DNA from 4 places in the Planococcus dechangensis genome. Region 2 is predicted to be linked to each of the others. Evidence: riboswitches for the same ligand, from Rfam matches in the RefSeq annotation. Region 2 holds a riboswitch; each other region holds the start of a gene.
What was found. Region 2 has a riboswitch for cobalamin ahead of ACFO5U_RS12055 (acyl-CoA thioesterase). Riboswitches for the same ligand answer to the same signal wherever they lie in the genome.

Region 1 (7,297 bases), 490 kb from region 2:
TGATAGCGGGCAAGTGCTGTGAGCCATTGCGACAAACCCAAGCCCAATGCCTCATGTTACTTCCTCCGCGCCCATCAGGCAAAAAGGTTTTCTGTGCAGGGAATCGATTCCCTTTGCAGAAAGCCTTTTTGTATGCACATAAACAAACCGGAGGAGCGGAATCTTATGCATAGCCTCCTAGAAATCGGGTAAAGAACAGTGGCGGAAAAGAGTATTGCACTTTTGGTGAAAACACTTATACTTTGTAAAGTGATTTCAATATCAATTATTAAAGGAGTTTGATTATACATGGCTGGATTCTGGTATACCGAAAAACAAACTGAAAACTTCGGAATTACAATGAAAATCAATAAAACGCTTCATACAGAACAAACGGATTTCCAATATTTAGAAATGGCTGAAACTGCGGAATGGGGCAATATGCTCTTTTTAGACGGCATGGTTATGACTTCTGAAAAAGATGAGTTCGTCTACCACGAAATGGTCGCACACGTACCATTGTTCACGCACCCGAACCCAGAGAATGTGCTCGTTGTCGGCGGCGGCGACGGCGGTGTCATCCGTGAAATCCTGAAGCACCCTTCTGTCCAAAAAGCGACGCTTGTCGACATTGACGGAAAAGTCATCGAGTATTCGAAGAAATTCTTGCCATCGATTGCATCCGGCTTAGAAGATGCTCGCGTCGAAGTGATTGTCGGAGACGGCTTTATGCACATTGCGGAGTCTGAAAACGAATACGATGTCATCATGGTCGATTCCACTGAACCGGTAGGGCCGGCAGTGAACTTGTTCTCGAAAGGCTTTTACGCAGGGATTGCAAAAGCGTTAAAAGAAGACGGCATTTTTGTGGCACAATCCGATAACCCTTGGTTCACGCCGGATCTGATCAAGCAAGTCCAAAGCGACGTCAAAGAGATCTTCCCGATCACGAAGCTCTACCTTGCGAACATCCCGACTTACCCGAGCGGTTTGTGGTCGTTCACGATCGGTTCGAAAAAGTACAACCCGCTGGAAGTTCCGGCTGAACGTTTCCATGATATCGAAACAAAATATTACACGCCGGAATTGCACAATGCGGCATTCGTTTTGCCGAAATTCGTGAAAGATTTGACGGGTGAATAAGATGCGTTTTGACGAAACTTATTCAGGAAAAGTATTCATCAAAAGCCATCCGAATTACGAAGAATCCAAAGCGGTTCTATACGGCATGCCGATGGATTGGACTGTCAGCTATCGACCGGGATCGCGTTTCGGCCCGAACAAAATCCGCGAAGTATCGATCGGGCTGGAAGAATACAGCCCGTATTTAGACCGTGAACTCGAAGACGTCAAGTTCTTCGATGCAGGCGATATCCCGTTGCCGTTCGGCAATCCGGAAAAATCCCTGATGGAAATCGAGACATATGTGCATACGCTTTTGGCCGACGGAAAAATTCCGATGGGCATGGGCGGCGAGCATTTGGTGTCATTACCGGTCATGAAGGCGGTCGCGAGTAAATACGATGACCTCGCGATTATTCATTTTGATGCACATACCGATCTTCGCGAAAACTACGAAGGCGAAGAATATTCCCATTCCACGCCGATCCGTAAAATCGCCGACCATATCGGCCCGAAGAATGTTTATTCGTTCGGCATCCGTTCGGGCATGAAAGAAGAATTCGAATGGGCGAAAGAACAAGGCATGCATTTGTATAAATTCGAAGTGCTCGAACCGTTGAAACAAGTGCTGCCGACACTCGAAGGACGCCCGGTTTATATCACCATCGATATGGACGTGCTTGACCCGGCGCATGCGCCAGGCACAGGCACAGTCGACGCAGGCGGCATCACGTCGCGCGAATTGCTCGCATCGATCCATGCCATTGCAGCATCCGGCGTCAACGTCGTTGGCTTCGACCTCGTCGAACTCGCGCCCGTTTACGATCATTCCGATCAAACCGCCAACACAGCAAGCAAACTCATCCGCGAAATGATCCTTGGCTGGATAAAATAATGTGAAGAGCTGCCCGAAGCGCTTGATGGCGTTTTACGGCAGCTTTTTTCATTGACTGCAAGAAATCGATGGCTTTGTGCCATTGGAAGCCGCCGCATGAGAAAACCATATACATTCACCGACATAAGATTGAAAAAGCGCCAGCAGTCGGGCTATAATGAGAAGGTTATGAACAAACGGAAAGGCGGATGCAGAAATGAAAAAATCGGTGAAAATCAAATTGACAACGACCATCCGCCAGCCGGGTTCGGATGAGCAAGTGATGGAGCTTCGTGCAGAGGGCGTTTTGACAGAGAAAGGCGGCCGGCGCTATTTGCAATACGAGGAGCGACAAGATGAGCTCGATATCCGGACTACGGTCAAACTCGGTGAACAAGATGCCGTCGTCATGAGGAGCGGCGGCTTGCAGATGCGCTTACCGTTCTTGCTCGACAAAGAACAAACCGGCAATCTGCGGAACGGGGAAGGCTCCTTCATGTTAACGACAAAAGCGCATGAATTGGTCGTCACGGAAAGCCGCTTCCGTGTGCGTTATGATTTGGCGCTTGGAAATGATTATGTGGGCGAATACGAAATGGAAATACAGTTTATGGAGGGAACCAAATGAACGCAGTAGAACAAGTGCAGCATTCGATTAAACAAGCGATCGCCGATGCGGTCCATAAAGCAGGATTGACGGAGGAACCAGTCAATGTCCAATTGGAATCACCGAAAGACAAAGCAAACGGCGACTATGCGACAAATGTCGCCATGCAATTAACGCGCCTTGCGAAAAAGCCGCCTCGCGCCATTGCAGAAGCTATTGTTGAAAACCTCGACACACAATCTGCAAACATCGAAAAAGTCGACATTGCAGGTCCTGGCTTTATCAATATCGTCATCAAAAAAGATTATTTGAACGATGTCGCTAGAACTGTACTCGGACAAGGACCGGAATACGGCCGTTCGAACGCCGGCAAAGGTGAGCGCATCCAGGTTGAGTTCGTCTCCGCAAACCCGACTGGCGATCTTCACTTAGGGCACGCCCGCGGTTCTTCTGTTGGCGACTCGATGTGCAACATTTTGGATTTAGCAGGTTATAAGGTATCCCGTGAATATTACATCAATGATGCAGGCAACCAAATCAATAATTTGGCGCTGTCGATTGAAGGACGCTATTTCGAAGCACTCGGAAAAGGCGAAAGCATGCCTGAAGACGGCTATCGCGGCCAGGACATAATCGATATCGCGGCAGACCTTGTCAAAGATCACGGCGATAAATTCCTCTATATGACGGAAGAAGAACGCTATAAAGCATTCCGTGAACACGGCTTGAAAGTGGAATTGGCGAAATTGCAGAAAGACTTGGCGGATTTCCGCGTCCATTTCGACGTATGGTATTCGGAAACGTCCCTTTACGAAAATGGCAAAATCGATGCAGCTTTGAAAAAACTGCGCGACAACGGCCACATTTACGAAGAAGACGGTGCAACTTGGTTCCGTTCGACAACTTTCGGCGACGACAAAGACCGTGTACTCATCAAAAACGATGGCACCTATACGTATTTGACGCCAGATATTGCTTATCACGACGATAAAATCCAACGCGGTTTCGATAAGCTTATCAATATTTGGGGCGCCGATCACCACGGCTACATCCCGCGCATGAAAGCGGCGATCGAAGCGCTCGGCTATGACCGTGACACGCTTGAAGTAAGCATCATCCAAATGGTGCAATTGTACAAAGACGGCGAAAAAATGAAGATGAGCAAACGTACCGGCAAAGCGGTAACGATGCGTGAATTGGTCGATTTAGTCGGCTTGGATGCGGTCCGTTATTTCTTCGCGATGCGTTCTGGCGATTCGCATATGGACTTTGATTTGGATTTGGCCGTATCCCAGTCCAACGAAAACCCAGTTTATTATTCCCAGTACGCACACGCGCGCATCTGTTCGATCTTGCGCCAAGCCGCGGAACAGAACTTCACCGCTTCGACCGAGCATTTGGAACTTCTGACAGATGAGAAGGAAATCGAAGTATTGAAGAAAATCGGCGATTTCCCGCAAGTAATCGCAGACGCAGCCAAACTTCGTGCGCCTCACCGCGTCACGACTTATATACATGAACTGGCGTCCAACTTCCACAGCTTCTATAATGCCAACAAAGTATTGGATGCATCGAACGAAGACTTAACGCGTGCCCGCCTGGCGCTTATCGAAGCGGTCAAGACGACGCTCGCCAATGCATTGAAAACGGTTGGGGTCCAAGCTCCGGAAAAAATGTAGAAGACAAGCAAGACTTTCGGTGTATAATGAAGTCAATACAGCAACTGAATAGCAATCATGAAGGTGCTTATGTCTAAGAACATGAGTTAAAAGGGAAGCCGGTGCAATTCCGGCGCGGTCCCGCCACTGTATGTGAGAGCGAACTGCAATTGGCCACTGGGAAATTCCCGGGAAGGCGCAGCGAGCTATGATCACGAGCCAGGAGACCTGCCTTCATGAGAAACGAACCGCAAGCTTGCGAGGACAAGCCGGACGCGCCTTTTTTGCGAAACCGTCCTATCCGTCCCCCGCAGTATCACTGCGGGGGACTTTTTGTATCGAAAAGCGTAAGCGGCCGTTCTGGCTCGACAGGCGTAAGACGAATGGCCGAAGCGGCGCTTTATGCCGCACAGGGCAGTCGGCTTACGACTCGAGAGACAGGCCGCTGGAACTAGAAACCAAGAAATGTGCAAGCGGCCAGGTGGAGGCTAAGCTAAATGCGCGACGTCCTGTCGCAACGCTTAGCTGACCCACATCCCACGAAACCCGAGCGAGCGCTTGGTAGGGAAAGCATGAATATACTAGGAGGAAAAAACATGAACAACATATGGAAATTCGGCACAGCTGCTGGAATGGCGGCACTAGTATTGACTGGATGCGGCGACACGGCGACTCCAGTAGAAGAGCAAGATGTAGAAACACCGGCAGAGCCGCCTTCGGAAGTCGCAGAAGCGGAATTTCCAGTGACTTTAGTCGATGCATTGGGCGATGAAGTCGTCATTGAAGAACAGCCGGAATCCTTTGTTTCGATGATTCCTTCCAATACAGAAATCGCTTATGAACTGGGACTCGGCGAAAAACTGGTCGGAGTATCGGATTTCGATAATTATCCAGAAGAAGTGGCAGATATTGAAAAAATCGGTGGACAGGAATTCAATGTAGAGCAAATCATCAGCCTGCAGCCGGATGTCGTCTTGGCTCATGAATCCGGACTCGGCATGGGTACAGAAGGGCTTCAGCAATTGCGTGATGCCGGCCTGAACGTTTTTGTCGTGGACAACGCTGAAACATTTGAAGAAGTATACGAAACGATTACGGTGATCGGCCAGGCATCAGGTGCAGTAGAAGAGGCGGATGCTTTGGTGGAAGAAATGGAAATGCAAGTAGCTGAAATTCAGGAAATGGCAGCGGCCGTCGAAGAAACAAAGTCTGTCTTTGTGGAAATTGGCAGTGAGCCGGAACTTTACACAGCCGGCGAAGGCACGTTCATTCATGAAATGTTGACGATGATCCAAGCGGAGAATGTAGCTGGAGACGAGCAAGGCTGGATCAGCATGGACCCGGAAGCTGTCGTCTCGGCAAATCCTGATGTCATCATCACAACTGAAGGCGCGTATGTCGAAAATGCTATCGAGCAAATCAAAACACGCAGCGGCTATGCGGAAGTGACAGCTGTCCAGGAAGATGCAGTTTATGAGTTGGATGGCGATACGGCGACGCGTCCAGGACCGCGCTTGACGGAAGGCTTGATGACATTGGCACAAGTGATTTACCCGGAGACTTTCGGTGAGTAAGACAGCACTCGCGTACCTGGTCTCGCTGTTTTTGCTTGGCGGAGCTGTGGTGCTCGGCGTAACGGTCGGAACGGTACCGATATCACCTAGAGTAATTTGGGATCCATCATCAGATACGGCGGCAGCGAATATTTTATGGAATATCCGCATGCCGCGCGTAGTCTTGGCGGGATTGGTCGGTGCGGCACTGGCGATTGCGGGAGCAGCTTTTCAAGGCTTGTTGAAAAATCCGCTCGCTGACCCTTACACTTTGGGAGTGTCTTCCGGTGCCGCAGTGGGCGCCGTGATGACGCTCTTTTTCGGTATTTCAATCCCGTTTCTCGGCATGTTTACCTTGCCGGTCATCAGCATGATCGGCGCGTTGATTACGATGCTTGCGGTTATGGGATTTGCACGCCTTGTCGATCGCTCGATGAAAATGGAGACTGTCATTTTGACAGGAATCATTTTCAGTTCGTTTCTAGGGTCGATTATGTCCTTGATGATTGCTTTGACTGGCGAAGAGCTGCGCCAGATTATTGGCTGGCTGCTCGGTAGCGTATCGATGCGCGGCTGGCCATATGTTCAAATGGCGCTGCCGTTTATCCTGGGGGGCTCTTTCGTATTATGGCTGTACCGCAGAGAGTTGAACGCCATGCTGTTCGGCGAAGAGCGTGCGCAGCATCTTGGCGTCGACGTCAAGCGGAGCAAGATGGCGATTTTAATCGGTGGATCGGTGCTTACCGGTTCGGCTGTTGCCGTATCCGGGACAATCGGGTTTGTCGGATTGGTCGTGCCGCATATGACACGCCTCCTATGGGGTTCTGACCATCGCCATTTATTGCCGTTGTCGTTCATTAACGGTGCGGCGCTATTGATTGTATGTGACTTGGTGGCACGCATGATCATTTCACCGACTGAATTGCCAATTGGTGTCATCACCGCGTTTATCGGCGCGCCGGTATTCGCATTTATCTTTTTCCGCCAGCGCAGAGGAGGGCTGTAAATGTTGCAGATTGAAAATATTTCAGGCGGCTACGGCGATAAGAAAATCGTCGATTCCTTGTCTTTTCAAGTTGAAAAAGGCCGCATGCTCGGCATACTGGGACCAAACGGCAGCGGCAAGTCGACGTTGATGAAACTGATCAGCGGCGTCTTGCCGCCGACAGATGGGGAAGTGCGTATTGACGGCAGAGCACTCGCCGATTTTCCGGCAAAAGAATTGGCACGGAAAATGGCGGTGCTGCCGCAGCTTCACGCCCATGCTTTTTCCCACACGGTACGGGAGACCATTTCACTCGGCCGCTATCCGCATCAAAGCGGCTGGTTTTCTTCCTGGTCTGAAGAAGATGAAGCAGCGGTTCAAGAAGCGATGGAACTCATGAACGTCAGCCAATACGAGACGAGCTTGATCGAGCAAATGTCCGGAGGTGAGCAGCAGCGTGTTTTTGTGGCACAAGCCTTGGCGCAAAATGCTTCGATTCTGTTGCTCGATGAACCGACC
Region 2 (7,297 bases):
GTACTCGTCTTGAGCATTTTCTGCTGGCGAGCGAGATGGTAGAAAAACGCAAAACCAGCGTAGAAATAAATGCCTTCTAAGTTGATCGAGTTTACCGACAGCTTCAACAGGTTTTCCAAGTTCGGCTCATGGCGGAACGCTTCGTACGCAGACAAGATCCGTGCGTTGCGCTTTTTGACGAGCGGGTCGTTCTTCGCTTCGTCAAAGCGCCGGTTTTGTTCATCGAGCGGCACAAGCGAGCTGAGGACGTAAGAATACGACTCGGTATGGACCGCTTCCTGCTGGGCGATGACGGCAAAAATCGATTTAAAGCTCGAATCGCTGACATAATCCATCACTTGGGTCATCGTCGGCGTCTGCAGGCTGTCGAGAGAAGCAAGCTGCGTGTTGATGCGCAAAAAGACATCTTTCTCGGTATCCGACAGTGAGTCCCAGTTTTTGATATCATCCTGCATATTGATTTCCTGCGCTTTCCAAAAGTTGGCGAGCAGCGCCTGGTACAGTTCATACATATGTGGGTGGGCGATATCATTCCAGTTGAGCAGACCCGAGCTCTCACCGCCGACAATGGCGGTCGAGCGGTTCGGTGCATCCGGGTCCATCAATGGTTGTTTCGTTAAAGTTTGCATACTCCTCATCCTTCCTTAGCTTTCGCATGCCTCGCACGCTTCGATTTCTTCCTGCGACGTGCTGCGTACATAATAGCTCGTCTTCAATCCGCAATTCCACGCTTCGAGGTGCAGTTCCAGTAATTCCTTGGCGCGGATCGTGTGCGGCACGTATAGATTAAAGCTGATCGACTGGTCGATATGGCGCTGTCTCGCCGCGTTTTGGCGGATGCTCCATTTCTGGTCCAGCACGTGGCGCGCGCGCCGGTAATAGTCATACGTCCGGTGATTGAGGTCCGGTGCTGTGACGTTAAAGCGGAAATTCTTCTTCTCTTCTGCGTATTCAACTGCATATAGCGGGTCGATGCCGTCTGTCGAGCCGCCGATCTTCGCGGTCGACGAGTTCGGTGCGACCGCCATCATCCAGCCGTTGCGCACACCGGATGCAGATACTTTTCTGCGCAAGGCGTCCCAGCGCTCTCCCTTGTAGCTGCGGCGCTCGAAATACTCGCCCGTATGCCATTCAGAACCGGTGAATTCACTGAATGCGCCTTTTTCTTCTGCCAGTCCCGCTGATGCGCGGATGGCGTGCCAGGCGATTTCTTCATACAATGTATCGGCATAATCGACTGCTTCTTGCGTCTCCCAATGGATGCCGCGAAGCGCCAGTAAATGGTGCCAACCGAATGTTCCTAATCCTACAGCGCGGTATTTCTCATTCGTCACTTCCGCCTGGCCGACGGAAATCGTATTCAAATCGATAACGTTATCAAGCATGCGCAATTGAATGGGGATCAAGCGGGACAAGACGTCCGCTTGCACCGCTCTTGGCAAGTTGATTGACGACAGGTTGCAGACAACGAAATCGCCCGGTTTTTTCACAGTGACCAAATTGCCTTCTTCGTCTTTATATTCTTTAATGATTTCTGTCGGCGACATATTCTGTGCGATTTCACTGCAAAGATTGCTGCAGTAGATGGATGTTTTGCCGATGCCGCGCAAGTGCTTGTTCGGGTTCCCGCGGTTGACTTCGTCGCGGTAGAACATATACGGCGTGCCGGTCTCGAGCTGTGACACCATGATACGTGCCATGATATCCATCGCACGTGCAGATTTTCTCGGCAATAATGGATGCTCGACAGCTTCTTCGTATTTCTCGGTGAAATATTTGCGGTCGGTTTCGTCGTAGAAATCTTCCAAGCCTAGCGAATTGCCCTGATCGTCTTTCCAGCCCATAACTTGTTTGACTTCATGCGGGCAGAACGTATGCCACTCACCAATGCTACGGCCGTTTTCATCCGTTTCCTGCAGCTTTTGCATAAACAGGTCCGGAATCGACACGCCGGTGAAAATATCGTGCGCTTTGCGGCGCTCGTCGCCGTTATTGGTTTTCAAGTCGAGGAAGCCGTTCATGATGTCTTTATGGAAGACATCCAAATAGACGGCTACTGCACCTTGGCGCTGGCCGAGTTGATCGACGCTGACGGCGGTGTCGTTGAGCAGGCGAATCCACGGGATAACGCCGGATGAATTGCCTTTAAACTTGCGGATGTCCGAACCGAGCGCACGGACTTTGCCGTAATAGACGCCAAGGCCACCACCATCTTTGCTGAGGCGCGCGACATCCCAGTTGTTCTGGTAGATGCCGTCAAGCGAATCCGCTACGGTGTCGATAAAGCACGAAGACATTTGCCCGAAGCTTTTCCCGGCATTCGATAAAGTTGGAGTGGCGACTGTCATATACAAATTGCTCATCGCCCAATATGCCTCTTTGACGAGTTCCAGGCGACGCACTTTCGGTTCTTTTTGCATCAAAGTCATGGCGATGATCAAAAAGCGCTCCTGCGGCAGCTCCCACACACGGCCGTCGTAGTCTTTTGCCAAATAGCGGTCGGCGAGCAAGAACAAGCCGATGTAATTGAATAGCTCGTCGCGCTCAGGTGCAATTTCACGTCCCAATAAGCGGATCTCTTCTTCCGAATAAGCTCCCATCAAATCTTTCGAATAAATGCCGAGATGGCTAAGCCCTTCAATCAATCCGTAGAAGTCATCGTATTTGTTCGCTGCGCTATAGCCGCGCGTCTCAGCCGCTTGTTCGTATAGTTTCTCCAAATATAATCCTGCCGCTTCAAATGTCCAATGCGGCTCGTCCATCGACACCCGGTCTAATGCATCTTGAATCTTTTTATCCCTTGCTACTGTTTCTAATATCATCTCAGCACAACTCCTTCGCGTATTCATTCGCTTTCATGCGGCGTTCTTTTCGTTCCTGTGCATTTTCAAACAATCGTTTTTCATTTTCAGTTTCTGGTACCACGCTTGCGACCGGTGTCGGGCGTCCTTCTGTATCAACTGCCACCATCGATAAAATGGCGGTTGTCGTCAAACTGCGCGTGCCGCTTTCGATGTGCTGGCATTCCGCTTTAACATACACTTCCATCGATGTCCGGCCCGTTGAGATGACGACACCTTCCAAGATCAGGATATCGCCGACTTTCGCCGATGACAGAAAATTGACGTTGTCGATAGAGGCGGTGACGACTGCGTGCCGGCTATGCTTCATCGCCGCAATCGCTGCGATTTCATCAATATAAGCGAGCACCGTTCCGCCGAAAATCGTGCCCATATGGTTCGTATCCGGCGGCAAGACGAGCCGGGACTGGATGGTCCTCGACACACCGGCCGGAAGTTGTTCTTTATACATGCTGATATCCTCCTTTTAAAAAAACACAAAAGCCCCCGCTCTCCGGAGAGAATGGGGGCATAAACGCAAGTTAAGAAGGTGGGCATACTACGACCACGCGAACACAACCTTTGTCATCCTTCCCAATTCCCGGAGAAGAGCAAAACGACAACAAAGGCAGGTCTCCTGGCTCGCGCGTCACTCTCACCATGCCCTTCCCGTCCATTGGACAGTGGGATCATCATGGTTCGTCTGCGCTTACAGTTGCGGGAACAGCTCCGGTTTTCCACCGGATTCCCTATTAAGCCCATATTGGGCACCTTCATTGCGGTATCACTATATATGGTGTCATATATTAATTAAAACACCAAATCTTGTAGTTTTAACTATAGACCTTTTCCAATTTAGCCGCAAGTATTTTCTAGGGTCTACCATCAGAAAGTGAAAAAGGGGCTAGGCGTTTAACTGTTTCAAGCATAAAACTTCCCATTTGTAGTTGTTTTTTGATGCGGGTTTATAAGTATCGAATTTGGGGATATTAGCTGGAATCTGGAAGTGGTGGAATGAGAGGGCTGATTTTTTCATCGCCACATTAGCCGCAGCCTTGGGTTGGCCTCCCGCAATAAGCCAAGAAAAGCATTTGTCTTATTGCTTCGTCTCACCTTTATGCGCGCGGCCGCTTCGATATTCCACTGATTGTGGAATGTGAAAGGGTGACTGTTGCTCTACTTAATGTCTACTATTCAAGGTACAGCTTATTTGGATTCGTGCCTATTGGTTTTTTATCAATTTCACTGATATAAAGTGAATAAATAGTTGTGTAAGAATCTCCCATTTTGGTTATACTTATAAAAAAGGGGGCTGAAGTTATGTATGTTCTTGGATTTATCGCCGCTTTGGTCGCGGTCGGCGTATTTGTCGATTACAGACAGGATAATTTCAAAGACCGCAAACCGCATGATACCAACCCAAATAACCATTACGCCAACCACTCAGCAGAGAACGCCCACAACAGCAGCGGATTCGACCAGCACAGCCCATGATCATTGGGCGTGCTTTTTTTTCGAAAACACAAAACTGGAGGAGGAATGCAATCTCCACCTCCATCCAGTCCGCTGTTATTTCCCAGGAAATAAAAAAACCGCGCAATTGCATGCGCGGCTCGTGTTATCCATCAACCCATTCGGATTCAGCTTGTTGTGGCTGCTTTCCTTTTTGGCCGGTGACTTCTTTATTGTCTTTGCTCGTATATGGCTTGTAACTCTTGGCTTTGTTTTTGCCTTTTTCCCAACGGTTCCAGCCTTTTTTGCCGGTTCCTTTGCCAATGCCGCTTTTCGCTTTCGGTTTTGCTTTGCTCATTTCTTTCACTCCCGTTCACACATCGTGACGTTCAGCTTAACACATCCCGCCGCTTTCGTGAACAATTCTTGTTTAGGCCCCGAGCACTTTCTGGATGTCTTTGTGCATCGAATCGGGTGTATCTTTCGGTGCGAACCTCGCCACGACTTTGCCGTTCGGATCGACAAGGAACTTCGTGAAATTCCATTTGATGCCGCTCGACAGGAAGCCTTTCGTGTTCGATGTCAAATGACTGAACAATGGATGCGCTTCTTTTCCGTTCACTTTGATGATATCGTGCATCGGAAACGTGACGCCGTAAGTCATGCGGCACGACGATTCGGCATCTGCCGCTTCCCCGACTTCCTGGCCGAATTGATCGGACGGAAAGCCAAGCACGACAAGACCTTCATCTTTATAGCGCTGGTAAATTTTTTCGAGGCCGTCAAACTGGCCGCGCAAGCCGCATTTGGTCGCCGTGTTGACAATGACCATCGGCTGGCCTTTGTAGCGTTCGAGTTTGTACTCTTCCCCGCTGGCATTGGTGACCTTAATATCATAGATTCCCATCATTCACCACTCCTGTTTCCATGAATTTTCACAGATCCATCTCGCTGAAAAACGCATTCAAGGCTTTCAAGTTTTTCATCAGCTCAATCGCATTGACGTCGAGGTAATTGCAGCTGGTGATCTTGTCGTGAATGGCCTGCTCGATCGGCTTTTCATCCGCACGCGATTGTTCGGTCAAGGAAATGCGGAAAGCACGCCGGTCTTCGATCGATTGCTCTTTGATCACACGGCCGTTTTCGATCATGCGGTTGATGATCGGGTTGAGCGTGCCGGTGCCGAGCCCGAGTTGCCCGCCGATCTCTTTCATCGTCAAGCCATCTTCTTCCCACAACACGAGCAAGACCAAATACTGCGTAAAGGTCAGGCCGAACGGCTCTAGCGTTTTGGCATAAAGTTTCGAGAAATTGCTCGAAGCTTTATACACTTCAAAGCATAATTGCTGTTCCAGTTTGGTTGGTTTGTCCATGTCATCACCTGTTTTTCTGCTTATCGAACGATAATTTCCACGTCTACCGAATCTTTGATGGCTTTGGAATACGGGCAATATGCGTGGGCTTTGTCGACATACTCCTGTTTCTTGCCGTCTTCCAAACCGTCGATGTCCACTTCGAGGCGTACCGCGAGTTTCACGCCGCCGTCTGTTTTATCGCCGAGCAAAGAAACGGTCGCAGTGACTTCGCTGTTCGTTACTTTCACTTTATCACGTTCCAACACGAAGTCCAGCGCGCTGTTGAAGCAAGAGCTGTAGCCTGCTGCAAACAATTGCTCCGGGTTGGTCGCTGTGTTCGGCTGGCCACCGAGCGCGACAGGTTTCGCGACATCGAGATTGAAGATATTGTCCGATGAATAAACGGTGCCTTCGCGTCCGCCGCTGTTGATCATGGTCGTTTCAAATAAAGTTTTCATTTTTACATCCCTCCAAGAATTAGATCTTACACGATCTATATTAATTTACATCGTATACGATGTAAATTAATATGCTCACTTCCTGCATATAAAAAACGGTCCCGAAAGATTTCTTTCAGGACCGTTCAAACTTTTCGGTGATGGGTTTGCTTAATAAATATACGGAATCAGCCGTGCGCGCTGCTTCATCCATTCCTCATATTCCGTGCCGAACTTTTCAACGAGCAATGCTTCTTCGTGCTGCATGCGCTTATTGAGTGTAAATGCCAGCAGCAATCCGCCGATGCCTGCGGCGATCGGGCTGGTGAAATACAGTGCCATGCCGATGCCGATCAAAAACAAACCCGTATACAGTGGATGCCGCAGCTTGCGGTATGGTCCGCTGCTGACGATGGCATCGCCTTCGCGAACCGTCACGTGACGCGTGAATTGTGATTTCAAATGGATAATTCCCCAGAACCGCAAAAATACACCGAGAGCGAGCAGCACCAATCCGACTGGCTTCAACACAGCCGCCGCGCTTTCCGACCCACCCAATTCCTGCAGTGCATAAGCGCCGGCGATGGTCGCAAGGAGCGACATGAAAATCGCCAAGAAAGTTTTTTTCTCGACCGGATCGCCTTGCCCGGTCTCACGGTTTTTAAAAACGATAAATTCGACAAGCCATATTACGCTCACCCCGGTAAAAATCCAGTCCATCCAGCCCATTATAGACACCTCTTTCCCTCTAAATATATAGAAAATCCTTGCTCAATACAATTTCCAGCCTGACCGGAAAACACCGCAGCCATGCAAAAAGAGGTTCCGCTAGCATCAGCTAGCGGAACCTCCCTGCTATTCTTCGTCTGTCACCGACAGCTCAACAAGCATGGCGGTAAAAACGATGAAAATGGCAATTAATGCGAGTGTCATCGTGAACATTGTCCTCAACTCCTACCATGTAATAAACCCTTTAGATCCTGGCGGTGCGTGTTGAATCATATGTGATAGCGGAATGGCGTAAGCAACGACAATTAATACAGCAGCAATGCCGATCCAGATCCACCAGTTTTCCAGCCATTTTGGTGTATTGGACATATCGCTGTCCGCCAGCGGAAATTCCACTATTTGTTCAGGCGTCTCGGCTTTTGGCGAGACGAACATCGTCATGATGACGATATACATCAAAATCATTGCCGACAGGAATAAAATG
Region 3 (7,297 bases), 1.6 Mb from region 2:
CATAAAATACGATGAAGAAACACCCGAGTTTGAAATTGAATTCACTAAACGATAATATTATATTAGTTAACATATCAACCATTATCGGAAGCTGCAAATATACGAAAGGGAAAAGAGATGATCAAAGCACCTCTTCTCCCTTTTTCGATTTTAGAAATCTGCTTGTACGTACAGTTCCTTCCTAATGAATTCGAAGAATACCTTATTGGTATCGAATTCCTTCTGCTAGTTTTTCTAGTTTTGACCAATCAGTGATAATCAACTGGTGCCGTTCTTTCTGTAGAATTCCTTTTTCCTGAAACTTTTGAATAACCCTATTTAAATGACGAGGTGTTGTCCCTATAAGCGAAGCGATTTCTTCCAAGTTATTGGTTGCGAGTTGTTTCGCAAACTTATCCTCTGTTTTTATCGTACACAAATAACTTGCAAATCGTGTTTCTGCAGAAGCCAACAAGTTTACGCGTGAAGCAGTTGTGCATGTTTGCAGTTTATAGGCCAACTCTTTTAAGAGTAACTGCAAAAATTCAGGTTCAAGGGACAAGGAATGCTTATAATAATCGATTGGGATAAAGAGAAAAGTACATGGCTCCTCCGCATGTACTTCCGATTGAATCGGCACGTTCTGAAAACATTCAATATCTCCGAGAATCGAAAAAGGAGTACAGAAGCGGAGCAAGAGTGACTTTCCTGTGATTTCAGTGGTGGCTACCCGGCATTTTCCTTTTACAAGTAAGTACAATCCATCAATTTGATCGCCCTCGGTTAAAATAATGTCTCCAGCCTTATATGTTTTTAATTGGATGAACTCAACATGGGGGAGAAGCATCTGCAATTCATTATTTTCAATGTAAGTTTGGATTTCAGTAAGTTTCATCAATAGTTCACCTTTTTGGACAGACGTCCTTTTTAGTATAGCAAAGCTTAGGTAAGATAGAGGTGAGGTGACTAATTATGCAATTTGTATTCGATCTTGATGGAACCATTTGTTTTAAAGGCCAACCTTTAACCCAAGAAATTTGTGCTGCTTTGGATGAGTGCCAGGCAATGGGACACGAAATCATCTTTTCATCTGCGAGACCGATACGTGACTTATTGCCTGTGCTGCCGGAAAAATATTACCGGTTAAGAATGGTCGGTGGAAACGGGGCTTTTCGAAATGCGGATGGCTCAATCGAAGTAAACAGTTTTGACAAGAGTACTTGCAAGCAACTTTTCCATATTATTGATACGCACCAGCTAACGTATTTGATTGATAGCAGCTGGGATTACAGCTATACCGGAGAACAGACCCATCCGATCTATCAAAACATCGATCCGTTGAAGAGTGCAAAAAACGTGCCGATTGATTTGCTGGAAAATGTAGTGAAAATGGTTCTTTTCACAAGCAATGACGAGATACAGAAAAGCTTGGAAGCCCTTCCTCTGAACCTGCATCTGCACCAAAATGAAGGAATACTTGATTTGAGTCCTGAAGGCATTGATAAATGGGCTGGGCTACAGCAACTGGGAGTCAAAGAAAATGAGTTTATTGCCTTTGGTAATGACTCAAATGACATCTGCATGTTTGAAGCTGCCAAAGAAAGCATATGCATTGGTAATCATCCGGTTGCCAAAGAACATGCGACCAAACAAATCACAGAGGATCAAGTGGCAAAAATGATTTTGTCTATGAGTGAAAAGTATCTTACGCAACAGATTGACGTTAATTAGTTTAAGTAAAAAATTAATTAAACTTTCAAACACAGCTCAATTAGAAAAAATATCTATAGATTGCCAGTTTACATATGACCCCTTATCGGAAGTCCATAATAGCGAAAAGAGAAGGTACTGGTCCCGAGTATCTTCTCTTTTTCGTTTGTGTAAGTGTAATTTCACGAACACTTCTATGATTATCGATAAGAAAGATTTACTTCGTTAAATATTAAAAGTTATCAATGATTACTTAATCATGGCGCTTTAATTTTCTTGAAATATCTAGAAATAAAAAAATGTGAGTAGGAAGAACTTTATTTAGGAAAACCCATTTATTTACTTTAATGTATACTATAATTAAATTGATAGAAGTACATTTAAACTAATTCCATTCGAAGGAGTAGCCTGTGAAAAAAATTAAAATTGTATTTCTTAGTTTAACAATATTTGTTTTCTTTTCTTTCCTTCTAGTTTTAGGTGGGAGCTTTTTTCTTTACAAAGTCATAGCAGAAGAACAACCAGATATAAACCTTACATACATCGAAGCAATGGCAGCGATAGTAACTCGAAGTCCTGAAGGAAAACTAAAAAACCAGATCAAAGATTCTTACTTACAAGAAGATTATAAACACGTTTCAATTTATCATGAAAAGGATTTCTCTGAACTTCTGCCAATAACAAAAGAAACGTTAGACTTAGCTTTCGTGAAAACCGAAGCATTGTTCGGCAAAACATATCAAGAACCGATTGACTTTCTTGTATTCCAAGATAGCGAAGAGATGTCGAAGTTGTCTGGGGTAGAAGGTGGTGCTGGATTTTATTCAGCAGAGGATAAGCTGTTAGCCATACATTATCTTGATAAGGACCTTATATTAAAAAGAGAGAATTACCCTTTATACATGTTTCAGGGAGTCATTCTTCACGAATATACTCACTACGCTTTTGCTCAAAAGGCTAAAGATTTAAATATTTACCCGCTTTGGTTTCAAGAAGGTGTTGCTGAATATATTGAAGCCGAAGATCAAGGAGCACCTTTGCCTGAATCTGAAAGTATTCCTTTTGCTCACTTAACAACCTATGAACAATGGGCTGAAGCGAGGTACATAGAGTCAACCAACAATTATGCACAGAGTTATTATGCAATTGAATACTTAATAGAGGAATACGGGGAAGAGATTATCAACAAAATAATGAATTCGGCAAATAAAACCAAAGACTTCGAGAAAAGTTTTAAAGAAATAACGGGGTTAACAATTAACGAATTAGATAAAGTGTACTTAAAATTTTATATAGAATGAAGCAAATTAAATATTTTAAGGAATTTCTAATCTGTTTGGTTTACATATTGCAGGATTATCGGAAGAAGGTTTATCGATAGTCTAGATAAAATTTATCAGTTTCTAAGTTATTATACCGTTATTTAATCATTATTTTTGAAAGACGGTATAATTTTTTCAGGAGTGACTAACGTGTGGAGTTGGTCTAAAAGATGAAAAAAGTTATGCTGGTGAGGAAAGAACGACTGTGTATATAATGAAAAGAAAATAGAGTTCGATCCAATTCATAAAGGTGCTTATGTCTTGAACATAAGTTAAAAGGGAAACCGGTTGAATTCCGGTGCGGTCCCGCCACTGTAAGTGAGAGCCATCTGCAAAAAGCCGCTGAAGCGATGCTTCAGGAAGGTTCAGAATGCGATGATCACGAGCCAGAAAACCTGCCTTTGTGTGGATGCCCATTCGCTTGCGAGGACAAGCTGGAAGCACGCCTTTTTTTGTGCTGTTTTTCCTCAATTCCTCGCGGCTCGTGGGGGATTTTTCTATTTTGACGAGTGGAGGGAAAAGTATGCCAGCAGTTTCCATTATGGTTCAAGGAACAGCTTCTGACGTGGGGAAAAGCTTGATTTGTACAGCGCTATGCCGAATTTTTTCAGACGATGGATTTCGGGTAGCTCCGTTTAAATCCCAGAACATGGCGCTGAATTCTTTTGTGACAGAAGCAGCAGGCGAAATCGGCAGGGCGCAGGGCGTTCAAGCAGAAGCAGCCCGTATTCCGGCGACTTTTGACATGAATCCGATTTTGCTCAAGCCAAAGCAGGACATGGTGTCAGAAGTCATCGTCCATGGCCGGCACTTTATGGACATGAATGCAAAAACCTATCGCGACGACTTCTTGCAGCAAGTGATGCCGGCGGTCGAGCAGTCGATGCGCAGGCTGCAGCAAGATTTTGACGTACTGGTGCTCGAAGGTGCCGGAAGTCCCGCAGAAATCAACTTGAAGGATAAAGACATTGCCAATATGCGAATGGCCCACTTGGCAGATGCCGCCGTCATTTTAGTTGTGGATATCGACAAGGGCGGTGCTTTCGCTTCTATCGTCGGAACCCTTGCGTTGCTCGATGAATCAGAAAGAATACGTGTAAAAGGAATTGTCATCAACAAATTCCGCGGCATGCGCGAGCTGCTCGATGATGGCATTGACTGGCTGGAGAAAGAAACAGGCATTCCGGTGCTTGGGGTCTTGCCTTATCTCGATGTCCAAATCGATGCAGAAGATTCTCTCGCACTATCATCGTTGCGGTTTAAAAAACCGAAGCCAGGAGAGTTTGCAATAGACATAGCCGTCATCCGGCTCCCTCGAATCTCGAATTTTACAGATATAGACCCGTTTTTTGATGAACCGGAAACTGGCGTTCGTCTGGTTGGAAAAGTCGAAGAACTCGGTACACCAGACCTTCTGATCATTCCCGGAACCAAAAACACATTGGCTGATGCTGCATGGCTCATGGAAACCGGGTTCGATGGTGCGATTCAAAAGCTGCGCGAGCACGGAACAAAGATTTTCGGTGTTTGCGGAGGCTTTCAATTGCTTGGGGAATCACTCGTAGATAATGAGGCAGTCGACGGGGAAGGTGGAGTGGCAAGGGGCCTTTCATTACTGCCGGTCGACACGGTGTTTGTCGGGGATAAGAAAACGGTTTTAATGACCGGCAAGCAAGTAAAAGACGGACAGGTGCTGACAGGCTACGAAATCCATTTGGGAAGATCGACCATCTACGGGGAAGCTATCCCATTTATGCAGCTATCGGACGGCCGGATGGACGGGGCAGTAAGTCCAGATGGAGAAGTGATCGGTACCTATCTTCACGGCATTTTTCATAACCGGAAATTCACACGTGAACTGGTCAATGAATTGCGTGTCAAAAAAGGATTGGACCTGTTGGAAGACAATGTGAAACCCGATGCCCAGCGAAGGGAAGAAGCATATGATTTTCTAGCGGAGCAAGTTCGCAGCCATATGAACATCGCAGCGGTTTACCAACTACTCGGCTTGGCGGCTGACGCGGTCCACGAAAGCAAAGTGTAAGATGATAATGTGTTTTTTCAATACCGCTGGAAAACAGCGGATTATAAAGAACAACAAGCCGAACTTCTTATTGAAGTTCGGCTTTTGCATTTGCGTGATCGACAAAATGAACTCCACACTGTATCCCACAATTCAAGTTGAAGATTCGCAAGTTTTCTAATGATCTAGGCAGTGGATGAATTGACCCATCCGTCTTACGATTTTTTTATATTCAGGTTGGCCAATAACATATTACACACGATAAAAACTAGGCACGTTAAAATACTGAAGTAATTCAAGTCCTGTATCGACAGTAATCTGCTTTGAGCCAAATATAAAATGCCTCCTGGTGACAACTGAATGATGAGATGGTTAAACCCTGATATGACGATAAAGAAAATAGACACCAAAATTGTCGTGATGGCTATCAGGATGGGGCTCTTAAGGTAGGTGCTGATTAGAATAGTTAAGCTCACAACATATAAAATCCAAAGGCTGTAAAAAATCAAGAATAGCATGAAATTTGTCAAAGAGTAAGAGCCGAATAAAAATACCGTGTACCCATAAGAAACCGTTGCGCCGATGGATATGCAGAACATGCTGATCAACCAATGGCTTGCCAGCTTGGATAAAAGGTAGGAGCGCAGTGAGACGGGGCGCGTCAAAATAAAGTCCTGCATGCCGCTGTTGCGATCGGATGCGATCAGCCCCATGAAACTGATGATTAAAATGATGAGTCCGATTTGATTGAACTGGCCGGAAACAGTGGACAGGAGAACTTCAGCTGCGTTCGGTACTGCCCGGTTCGGATCGATGGTAATCCCCTCTGCACCGCCAAGATTTTCGAGGATGACGTCCATGTATTTATTGATCAATGGTTGGGTAACGCCGAGGATGACGAATAATAGCGTTAACCAGATGAACTTAAATTCTTTCGAGGCTTCCAATAATTCTGTGCGCATTAATGTAGTAAAGTTTGTCATGTGTCCGACACCATCTCCAGGAAAACTTCCTCGATTCCTTTTTCATAAAACTCGATGGACATGATATCCAGCTCTTTTGCAGTTAAGTCATTGACAAGGTTTTTCAAATCCAGTTGTTCAGTCCCAGTTAAAAGGAATGCGGTAGGCGAAAGGCTTTCGATAAGCGCCACACCAGTATCTGCCCACGTGAAGCATGCTGGTGGAATCTCCGCTGTCTTCACCAAAACTTGCCTGCGGTCTGCATGCTGTAAGTGGCTGTCGATATTTCCGATAATCGTGCCATCTTTGATGACGAGGTAACGATCGCAAAATTCACTGGCATCATCCAAAATATGCGTGGAAATGATGATGGTCGTGTGCTTCTTCAATCGGGCGATTAATTTTTTCATTTCGTTTCGGCCAATCGGATCCAAAGCCGAGACCGGTTCATCCAAAATCAGCAATAGCGGCTTGTGCAAAATGGCCTGGGCGATTCCGAGCCGCTGCTTCATGCCGCCGGATAATTGCTCTACTTTATAGCCCTCTTTATCCTTCAGCCCGATTTCCTCCAACACTGCGGGGATAGCATCATTTAAAAATGCCGCATCCAAGCCCGACAATTTCCCGAAGAAACGAAGCGATTCCCCGCAGCTCATCCACGGCTTGAAGTCCGTGTGTTGGGACAAATAGCCAATGTGTTGCTTATGCTGCGCAATGGGCTTGGAATGGAAAGTGATGTCTCCTTGTTCATACTGCAAGACACCAGTCATGCATTTGATGAGTGTCGTTTTTCCGGCACCGTTTGGCCCCAACAAGCCAATGCATTCGCCCTGTGCAACCGTAAAAGAGACATCGCTCAAAATTTTTCGTTTTTTGATCGTTTTATGAAGCTTCTCGACTGTAATCATGTCGGATGACCTTCCTTCCGATGACCAGATACAAGATCGGGCCTAATGATTGGAATAATAAGATGGCAGCGAGCCATACATACGGTGCCGCAATCCGATCTTTCCGCTTAAACCAGTCGTATAACGCGATGCCGATAAGCAATAAGTTGAAAATGACAATGGGTACCACGAACGGAAGGATTTGCGCCCAATCGATTTCCAGTAAAGCAGTAATATCTGTATTCATTTTATCACCCTTTCTGTTATCATTATCAATAATGATAACAGAAACGTCAACTACTTTATTTCGGTTCGGGATTTTCCGTACAAATCCCTTGGCTGGATAGTCATTTGACGGAAGTTGGTAAAACGCCGGAAAGAATATATAATAGCTAACTAAGCGCACACAAAAAG
Region 4 (7,297 bases), on a different contig from region 2:
TAGAACCCGTAGACGGGTGGTATATGTATAGAGCAGAAAATGCAGAAAAAGGGTTAATCCTCTATCCTGGCGCAAAAGTCGAACCTGAAGCATATGCCTATTTAGCACAAGAATTATCCAAGCAAAACATTACAGTTGCTATCCCTTCAGTCCGATTAAATTTATCAATTTTAGATGTGTCAAAAGCGGATGAAATAATAGAAAGCGACGACAGCATCGAGTGGTATGTTTCGGGCCATTCCATGGGAGGCGCAGCGGCAGCTATGTATGCCGATCAACATTTAGATCGCGTAAACGGGCTCATATTGCTTGGGGCATACGCAGCAAGCAATGACTATTTAAGTGAATCCACCTTACCCGTTTTATCCATCGGCGGTTCAGAGGATGGATTAAGTACGCCTGAAAAAATTAAGGAAAACAGCTCGAACCTCCCAGAAACAACAGAGTTGATTGAAATTCCAGGCGGAAACCACGCTTATTTTGGCGTATATGGTAGTCAGTCCGGCGACAATGAGGCACAGATCACCGTTAGTGAACAACAAGAAATCATTGTCGATTTGATTGTTGATTGGTTAGAAAATGATCACTCCTTAAGTCAGAGTGAGTCATGAAAACTTTACAATCCACATAAAAACACCACACGACAAATCGTGTGCTGTTTGTTTTCCACCCTATTATTCTTCCAATTTCCTTGCAGCAAATTCGTCGTCCATTTTCAGGAAGTACTCGCCGCCTTCTTCAATGCCTTTTATGCGAATGATCATGTCGCGAAACATCTTTTCTTCTTCCATTTGTTCTTCAATGAACCAATCCAAAAATGACAGCGTAGCATGTTCCTGCAGTTCATCCGCCAAGCTTACCAATTTATATATGTTTGCCGTAACTGACTTTTCCTGCGCAAGTGACGCTTCCACAACATCCAAAGCATTTGCATATTCGTTTCTTGGTTCTGTCAACGCCTGGAGTACAGGTTGTTCATCCATTGTCACCAAGTAATGATAGAATTTCATCGCGTGCACATGTTCTTCTCGTGATTGGATTAAATAGAAGTTGGCAAATCCGTGATACCCTTTTCCTGAAAAGTACGACGCCATCGCTGTGTAGGCATGTGCCGCCTGAAGTTCGTTATTGAATTGAGCGTTTAACGCTTCTGTCAAATTTGTTGGTAGCATCTTGAATTCCTCCTCTATTCTATTTAACGTTAGTATAACACGTATGTTGATTAACCCATTTTATAGAAAGCTATGGAAAGTTAATAATGGATCTGCTCCGCTCTCATCCTGCCTTCCACTCCATTACACACAATGGAATCTAAATGTATCATCCTTTTCACAATGAACGATCCCAGCGACGCCGCGCACAAGGGCTAGGCGAAGCACTGAGACGGACGCCCTACCCGGCTCATTGCGAAAGCCATGCCCAAAGCGGCCGGCGCGGTGAACCACCGCATTCCATTATTCAACCAAATAACATTTCCACAATCCCCTCCTAAATCCACATCAAAAGTGCTACACTAAAACTAAGTAAATAATCATGCAGGGAAAAGGTGCTGATTCGTCAGCGTAACAGGGAATCCGGTGAAAATCCGGAGCTGTTTCCGCAACTGTAAGTGCGTATGAAATAAGAGATGCCACTGGGGAGACTCGGGAAGGCCTTAGAGTAAAGCGATGCACAAGCCAGGAGACCTACCTTTTTCTGAACGTATTTTTGCTCTTCGGAAGATAAGAGGATCTACGGCAACTTTTTCCTATGGACAGCTTTGTGCTGGATATTCGCAATCGTGCCACTCTCTTCGTTGAGAGTGGCTTTTTTTGTCTCTTTTTTGAAAGCGATGCGTGCGCTGATATTTACGGACACTATTTTGGAGGTGAAACAATGAAAAAAGACATGCGCTTTTTGTGCTACCCATTCATGCGGGAAAACGCACCGACTGTCGATTTTGAAATTCGCACCGACTCCCTGACGACAAGGATCGGCGAAGCGATATCCGTCACCGACATCCCGGAAGTGATGGAAGACTTGTGCTATTTGCAGCCGATGGTCTATCACTTGAACGGCTCCGTGCGCGGGAAACTCGCCATTACTGAACAAGACCTTGCCGAGCTCAGCGATATGTATGACCGCTACGTAGCTGAAGTGAAAGAGCAAATCGACCAGTTCGTCCTACCCCAAGGAACGCACGCGGCTTGCATTCTTCACGTGTGCCGCAGTGAAGCGAAAAAATCGGTGCGTGCGCTTCATCACGTGATGCTTGAGCGCGCAGTGCCGGAACATTTAATGGACTACGCCAACCTGCTCGCCAATGTCTTTTTTGTGATGGCCGTCTACGTGAACAAGCAGCACGGCGTCGATGAAATACCGTTCGTCAGCAAATCCTATCCAACAAAACGCAAAAAGAAAGAGGAGACTCACACGTGAAAATCAAATCATTTCTCTTACTCAGCATTCCGCTTGCCCTGACACTCGGTGCTTGCCAAGACAACGCCGCCGAAGCACCGGCAACAGAAGAAACAACCGAACAAACATCCACTGAGACTTCAAGCGACGCACCGTATACTGTCATTGACGACCGCGGTGAAGAACTTGAATTCGAACAAGCGCCTGAAACGATCGTGTCGCTTATCCCGAGCAACACTGAGATCGTCTTTGCACTCGATGCCGGAGATCAATTAGTCGGCGTAACTGACTATGACAACTACCCGGAAGCGGCACAGAATATCGAGCGCGTCAGTGATTCCGTGGAATTCAATGCCGAGAAAATCATCCAGCTCGACCCGGATGTCGTTTTAGCTTATTCAACCGGCGAAGCACCGCCTGCACTCGCGCAGCTTGAAGATGCCGATATTCCGGTATTTGTTATCGAATCGGCCACTTCATTTGACGAAGTATACGGCGATATCGAACAAATCGCAGCTGTGCTTGCAAAAGAAGAAAAAGGCGCTGAAGTGATCGAAAGCATCCAAACGCAAATCGAGGATGTCCAAGAACGCCTGGCAGCGGTCGAAGAGCAAAAAGAAGTGTATGTGGAAATCAGCCCATCCCCTGAGATTTACACAACCGGTAAATCGACGTTCCAGCAGGAGATCCTGAACCACGCTCAAGTGACCAATGTCTTCGAGGACCTGGAAGGCTGGCCGAATATCTCTGAAGAAGAAGTCATCACGCGCGATCCGGAAGTCATCTTGACGACCGTGTCTTACGTGGAAGATGCAGTCGGCGATATCGAAGCGCGCGACAGCTGGTCCGATGTGGAAGCGATCGAGAACGGTGAAGTGCATTTCATCGACTCCGACATCACTTCCCGCCCTGGGCCGCGCATTGGTGAAGCGGTGCAGTTAGTTGCGGAAACGGTATATCCGGAATTGATGGAATAATTTTATTCATCCCAAGCATTTTGTCGTTTTATAGAAATGGAATGAATAAATTATTCAAAACAAAAAAAGGCGCTGCCGTCTTACATGGCTGCGCCTTTTTGCTATTCACAATCCCGCTTCGTCGCGGATATCCTGTTCGGTGATGGCCCCACCTTTTCCAGTTCCTTTGACGTCTTCAAGTTTGACGCCAAGCTCTTTCGCCAAATGACGCATCCTCGGCGACACGCGCGTAAAGCTCGCCGCCTGTTGTGAGCTATCGTTTTCTGCTGCTTGTTCAAGATGGACTTGTTCAGGAGTTTCCGATCTTACCGGCGCCTGCTCTTTCGTGTCAATGACTGCAAGTAAAGTGCCCGCTTTGGCGGAATCTCCGCGCTTCACGTGAATTTTCTTCACCGTTCCGCTCGTTTCTGCACGGATTTCCGATACGGCTTTTTCGGTTTGCACTTCACATAGTACCGCGTCTTTATCCACGTAATCGCCTTCGTCGACAAACCATAGGACAATCAAGCTTTCGTCTGTATCTTCCGACAGCCTCGGCAATATTACATCATGCATCGAACCGCCTCCATTCACGCTTCATCCATCATCTGTTTGACCGCCTCGACGATTTTATCCGGTCCTGGCAAGACAAAGTCTTCGAGTACATGGCTATATGGAATCGGCACGTCCGGAATCGCGAGTCGTTTGATCGGCGCTTCAAGTTCGTAGAGCGCTTCTTCCGAAACGATCGCTGCCACTTCTGCGGTCATGCCATACGAGCGGTAATCTTCATCGACGACGACCAGGCGATGCGTTTTCTTCACGGAATTAATAATGGTGTCTTTATCGATCGGTGCCAAGGAACGCAGATCGATGACTTCCGCTTCGATGCCGTCTTGTGCTAATCGCTTGGCCGCTTCCATCGCGAAATGCGTCATCATCTGGATGCCGACGATCGTTACGTCTTTCCCTTCGCGCATGACATTGGCTTTATCAAGCGGTACCGTATACGATTCTTCCGGCACATGGCCGACCGCATAATCGAGCTGGTCCATCCAGCCGAGCCCTTGCAAGGATTTATGGAACATGAAGACGACCGGATTGTCGTCGCGGATCGCGGATGTCATCATGCCTTTTAAATCATACGGCGTGCTCGGTGCGACCACTTTCATCCCTGGCATATGGGCGAACGTCGCATACAAAGTCTGGGAATGCTGCGCGGCGTCGCTATAGCCGCCGCCGACTGCGGTCATGAGCACCATCGGCAAGCGCACATTGCCGCCGGACATATACGGGATCTTCGCCATATGGTTGTAGATCTGGTCCATACAGACCCCGAAGAAATCGACGAACATCAATTCCGCGACCGGCCGCATGCCTTCTGCTGCGGCACCGATCGCCGCTCCGATGAACGCTGTTTCGGAAATCGGCGTATCGAGCACACGCTCCGGGCCGAACTTTTCCATCAAGCCTTGCGTCGAACCGAAAATCCCGCCGTACTTTCCGATATCTTCACCGAGCACAAATACGTTTTTGTCGTTCTCCATCTCCTGGGCAATCGCTTCCGCCATCGCTTTATTGCCAGTCAGCATTCTTTTTTTCGCTGTTTCCATTTCGGACAAGCTCCTCTCTGGATTTAAGATGTAAAGACGTCATCAAGCGCTGCTTCAGGTTTGGGATAATCGCTGTCACGTGCAAACCGGTAGGCTTCATCCACTTCTTGTTTGGCGCGTGTTTCGATTTCTTCCAATTCGGGTTCATTTACTTGTTCGGCGTCCAATAGCTGTTGGCGCAGTTTCATGATCGGGTCGCGTGCACGAAGGCCCGGCACTTCCTCTTTGTCCCGATACAATTCCGGGTCGCCTTGGAAATGGCCGAGGAACCGGTAAGTCTGGATTTCGATGATTGTCGGGCCTTGTCCGTTGCGCGCCCGGTTGACTGCTTCTTCCGACGCTTTATACATCGCAATTGGATCATTGTCTTTTACATAAGCTCCCGCGATGCCGTATGCGGATGCACGCAAGTCGTTCGACTCGACCGATGTCGATGCCGTTTTCGGTACCGAAATGCCGTACGAATTGTCTTCGACGACGATGATGAGCGGCAAATTCCATAGCGCCGCCAAATTGAGCGATTCATGAAACGCACCGGCATTTGCGGCGCCTTCTCCGATGAACGCCACGGCGACCCAGTCTTTCCCTTTCATCTTGCTCGCCATCGCCGCACCGACCGCATGCGGGATGCCGGCTGCGACAATGCCACCACAAGAAAACTTCACTTCCGGATCGAACAAATGCATATGCCCTCCCTTGCCTTTGCCGAGTCCGGATTGCTTGCCGAATATCTCCGCTGTCATCTTCTTCAGATCGACGCCTTTGGCAATCGCGTGATGATGCGGACGGTGTGGCGCGGTTACTGTATCCTCTTTCGTCAAGTGCACCATCATGCCGGCTGCTGCTGGTTCCTGTCCCGTTGCGAGGTGCATCTCACCCGGCACCGGCCCTTCGCCGATATTGAATACCGGCGACTTGCCTTCCGTATAAGCCTCCACCATTTGGTCTTCGTAATAGCGGATCTTGACCATTTGCTCGTACATCCACATCAGCTTGTCGACAGACACTGCAGGTTGCTTTTCTTCGAACATAGTCACTGCTACTCCTCCTTTTTGACTCGATCAATTCAAAGGCATGCGACAAATTCCATAGGCCTAAACACTCTCAGTGTACTCTTTCCGATTAAATATTTCAATATTCTGATAATAAAAGACTAGATAATTTACATTTACCATTTATTCATTATCGATATTCCGTGAAATCGCTGGATGCTAAGGTACAGAGAATCTCCGTAACTTTATCAAATTATGTTAGGTGCTCTCCTTTTCAACAATTCATCTACAAGCATGTTCCCTCTTTCTCTTACTACAGTCTTTCAAAATTGTAATATCGCTAAACAGCAATTATTTATTGATAAACAATAAATCAAGTACTATAATTTAGCTATCAACAAGTGAAGAGGTGTGTTTTATGAAACGGGAGACTTTGTTTTTGAAAGTGGTGCTGTTTCTCATGGCATTGCCGGTCATCGCGCTTTGCATCTTCGTGGTGTTGCCGCTTTCGAGCATCATCCAGGATGGGCCGGAGCAGCTGGCGTTTTTGCAATATGTCTTTATCGTCATGCTCTACGCAACGGCGATCGCTTATTTCCTGGCGCTGTATCAGACGTTCAAACTTTTGAGTTTCATCGATGACAACACCGCCTTCTCTGTGCGCTCAGTGAATGCGATCAAGAACATCAAGCTGTGTGCACTCGCGATCACCGGCATCTATTTTCTGGCCATGCCGCTGTTTTACATGATCGCTGAAATCGATGACGCGCCGGGGCTCATCTTGATGGGCGCAGGCATCGGGTTTGCAGCATTCGTCATCGCCGTTTTTGCAGCGGTTTTGCAGAAGCTGCTGACGCACGCCATCGACATCAAATCAGAAAATGATCTTACAGTCTGAGGTGATCTAATGCCAATCATCATAAATCTCGACGTCATGCTCGCCAAGCGCAAAATGAGCATGACCGAGCTATCCGAAAAAGTCGGCGTCACCATGCCCAATTTGTCCATTCTGAAAAACGGCAAAGCGAAAGCGATCCGCTTCTCGACGCTCGAAGCCATCTGCAAAGTGCTCGACTGCCAGCCTGGGGACATCCTGGAATACCGGGAAGAACAATAGTCGACTCAGTGAATAAGTGAATACCCATCATAGTTAAACGCTCGATGCGCTAATCTTTGAGCATAAAAGGAGGAAGACATTTTGCTGATAAAACTCGTATCTACTTTCCATTTAGCATTGTCGGTAGGCGCATTTTTCGCGGGAATATCCATGCTGCCGGGCATGGGGATTTTCGTAGAGTTTCCACCCGAGTGGGTCGGCATCATGCCCTTCAGCAGTTGG

Region 1: it holds a riboswitch for cobalamin, as region 2 does, so the genes downstream of both, ACFO5U_RS09635 (ABC transporter substrate-binding protein) here and ACFO5U_RS12055 (acyl-CoA thioesterase) in region 2, are expected to answer to the same signal.
Region 3: it holds a riboswitch for cobalamin, as region 2 does, so the genes downstream of both, ACFO5U_RS04300 (cobyric acid synthase) here and ACFO5U_RS12055 (acyl-CoA thioesterase) in region 2, are expected to answer to the same signal.
Region 4: it holds a riboswitch for cobalamin, as region 2 does, so the genes downstream of both, ACFO5U_RS15740 (hypothetical protein) here and ACFO5U_RS12055 (acyl-CoA thioesterase) in region 2, are expected to answer to the same signal.

Annotation. Positions count from the first base shown of each region.
Region 1 is NZ_JBHSGL010000005.1:1,309,334-1,316,630, reverse strand. It holds gene speE (spermidine synthase) at 289-1,122, shown strand; gene speB (agmatinase) at 1,124-1,996, shown strand; gene ACFO5U_RS09645 (YwiB family protein) at 2,193-2,603, shown strand; gene argS (arginine--tRNA ligase) at 2,600-4,261, shown strand; cobalamin riboswitch at 4,306-4,490, shown strand; gene ACFO5U_RS09635 (ABC transporter substrate-binding protein) at 4,837-5,814, shown strand; gene ACFO5U_RS09630 (FecCD family ABC transporter permease) at 5,807-6,799, shown strand; gene ACFO5U_RS09625 (adenosylcobinamide amidohydrolase) at 6,800-7,297, shown strand, end outside.
Region 2 is NZ_JBHSGL010000005.1:1,804,087-1,811,383, forward strand. It holds gene ACFO5U_RS12045 (ribonucleotide-diphosphate reductase subunit beta) at 1-638, opposite strand, end outside; gene ACFO5U_RS12050 (ribonucleoside-diphosphate reductase subunit alpha) at 645-2,822, opposite strand; gene ACFO5U_RS12055 (acyl-CoA thioesterase) at 2,824-3,312, opposite strand; cobalamin riboswitch at 3,451-3,630, opposite strand; gene ACFO5U_RS12060 (hypothetical protein) at 4,161-4,334, shown strand; gene ACFO5U_RS12065 (DUF3934 family protein) at 4,459-4,650, opposite strand; gene ACFO5U_RS12070 (glutathione peroxidase) at 4,723-5,199, opposite strand; gene ACFO5U_RS12075 (MarR family winged helix-turn-helix transcriptional regulator) at 5,228-5,665, opposite strand; gene ACFO5U_RS12080 (organic hydroperoxide resistance protein) at 5,686-6,105, opposite strand; gene ACFO5U_RS12085 (methyltransferase family protein) at 6,256-6,813, opposite strand; gene ACFO5U_RS12090 (b(o/a)3-type cytochrome-c oxidase subunit 1) at 7,039-7,297, opposite strand, start outside.
Region 3 is NZ_JBHSGL010000005.1:252,242-259,538, forward strand. It holds gene ACFO5U_RS04280 (GNAT family N-acetyltransferase) at 1-55, shown strand, start outside; gene ACFO5U_RS04285 (Crp/Fnr family transcriptional regulator) at 203-874, opposite strand; gene ACFO5U_RS04290 (HAD-IIB family hydrolase) at 952-1,710, shown strand; gene ACFO5U_RS04295 (peptidase MA family metallohydrolase) at 2,100-2,990, shown strand; cobalamin riboswitch at 3,243-3,428, shown strand; gene ACFO5U_RS04300 (cobyric acid synthase) at 3,535-5,055, shown strand; gene ACFO5U_RS04305 (ABC transporter permease) at 5,250-6,017, opposite strand; gene ACFO5U_RS04310 (ABC transporter ATP-binding protein) at 6,014-6,904, opposite strand; gene ACFO5U_RS04315 (PLDc N-terminal domain-containing protein) at 6,879-7,130, opposite strand.
Region 4 is NZ_JBHSGL010000015.1:296,485-303,781, reverse strand. It holds gene ACFO5U_RS15750 (alpha/beta fold hydrolase) at 1-611, shown strand, start outside; gene ACFO5U_RS15745 (ferritin) at 675-1,172, opposite strand; cobalamin riboswitch at 1,528-1,707, shown strand; gene ACFO5U_RS15740 (hypothetical protein) at 1,876-2,418, shown strand; gene ACFO5U_RS15735 (ABC transporter substrate-binding protein) at 2,415-3,374, shown strand; gene ACFO5U_RS15730 (biotin/lipoyl-containing protein) at 3,480-3,929, opposite strand; gene ACFO5U_RS15725 (alpha-ketoacid dehydrogenase subunit beta) at 3,944-4,966, opposite strand; gene ACFO5U_RS15720 (thiamine pyrophosphate-dependent dehydrogenase E1 component subunit alpha) at 4,990-5,997, opposite strand; gene ACFO5U_RS15715 (DUF2975 domain-containing protein) at 6,377-6,856, shown strand; gene ACFO5U_RS15710 (helix-turn-helix domain-containing protein) at 6,866-7,075, shown strand; gene ACFO5U_RS15705 (hypothetical protein) at 7,157-7,297, shown strand, end outside.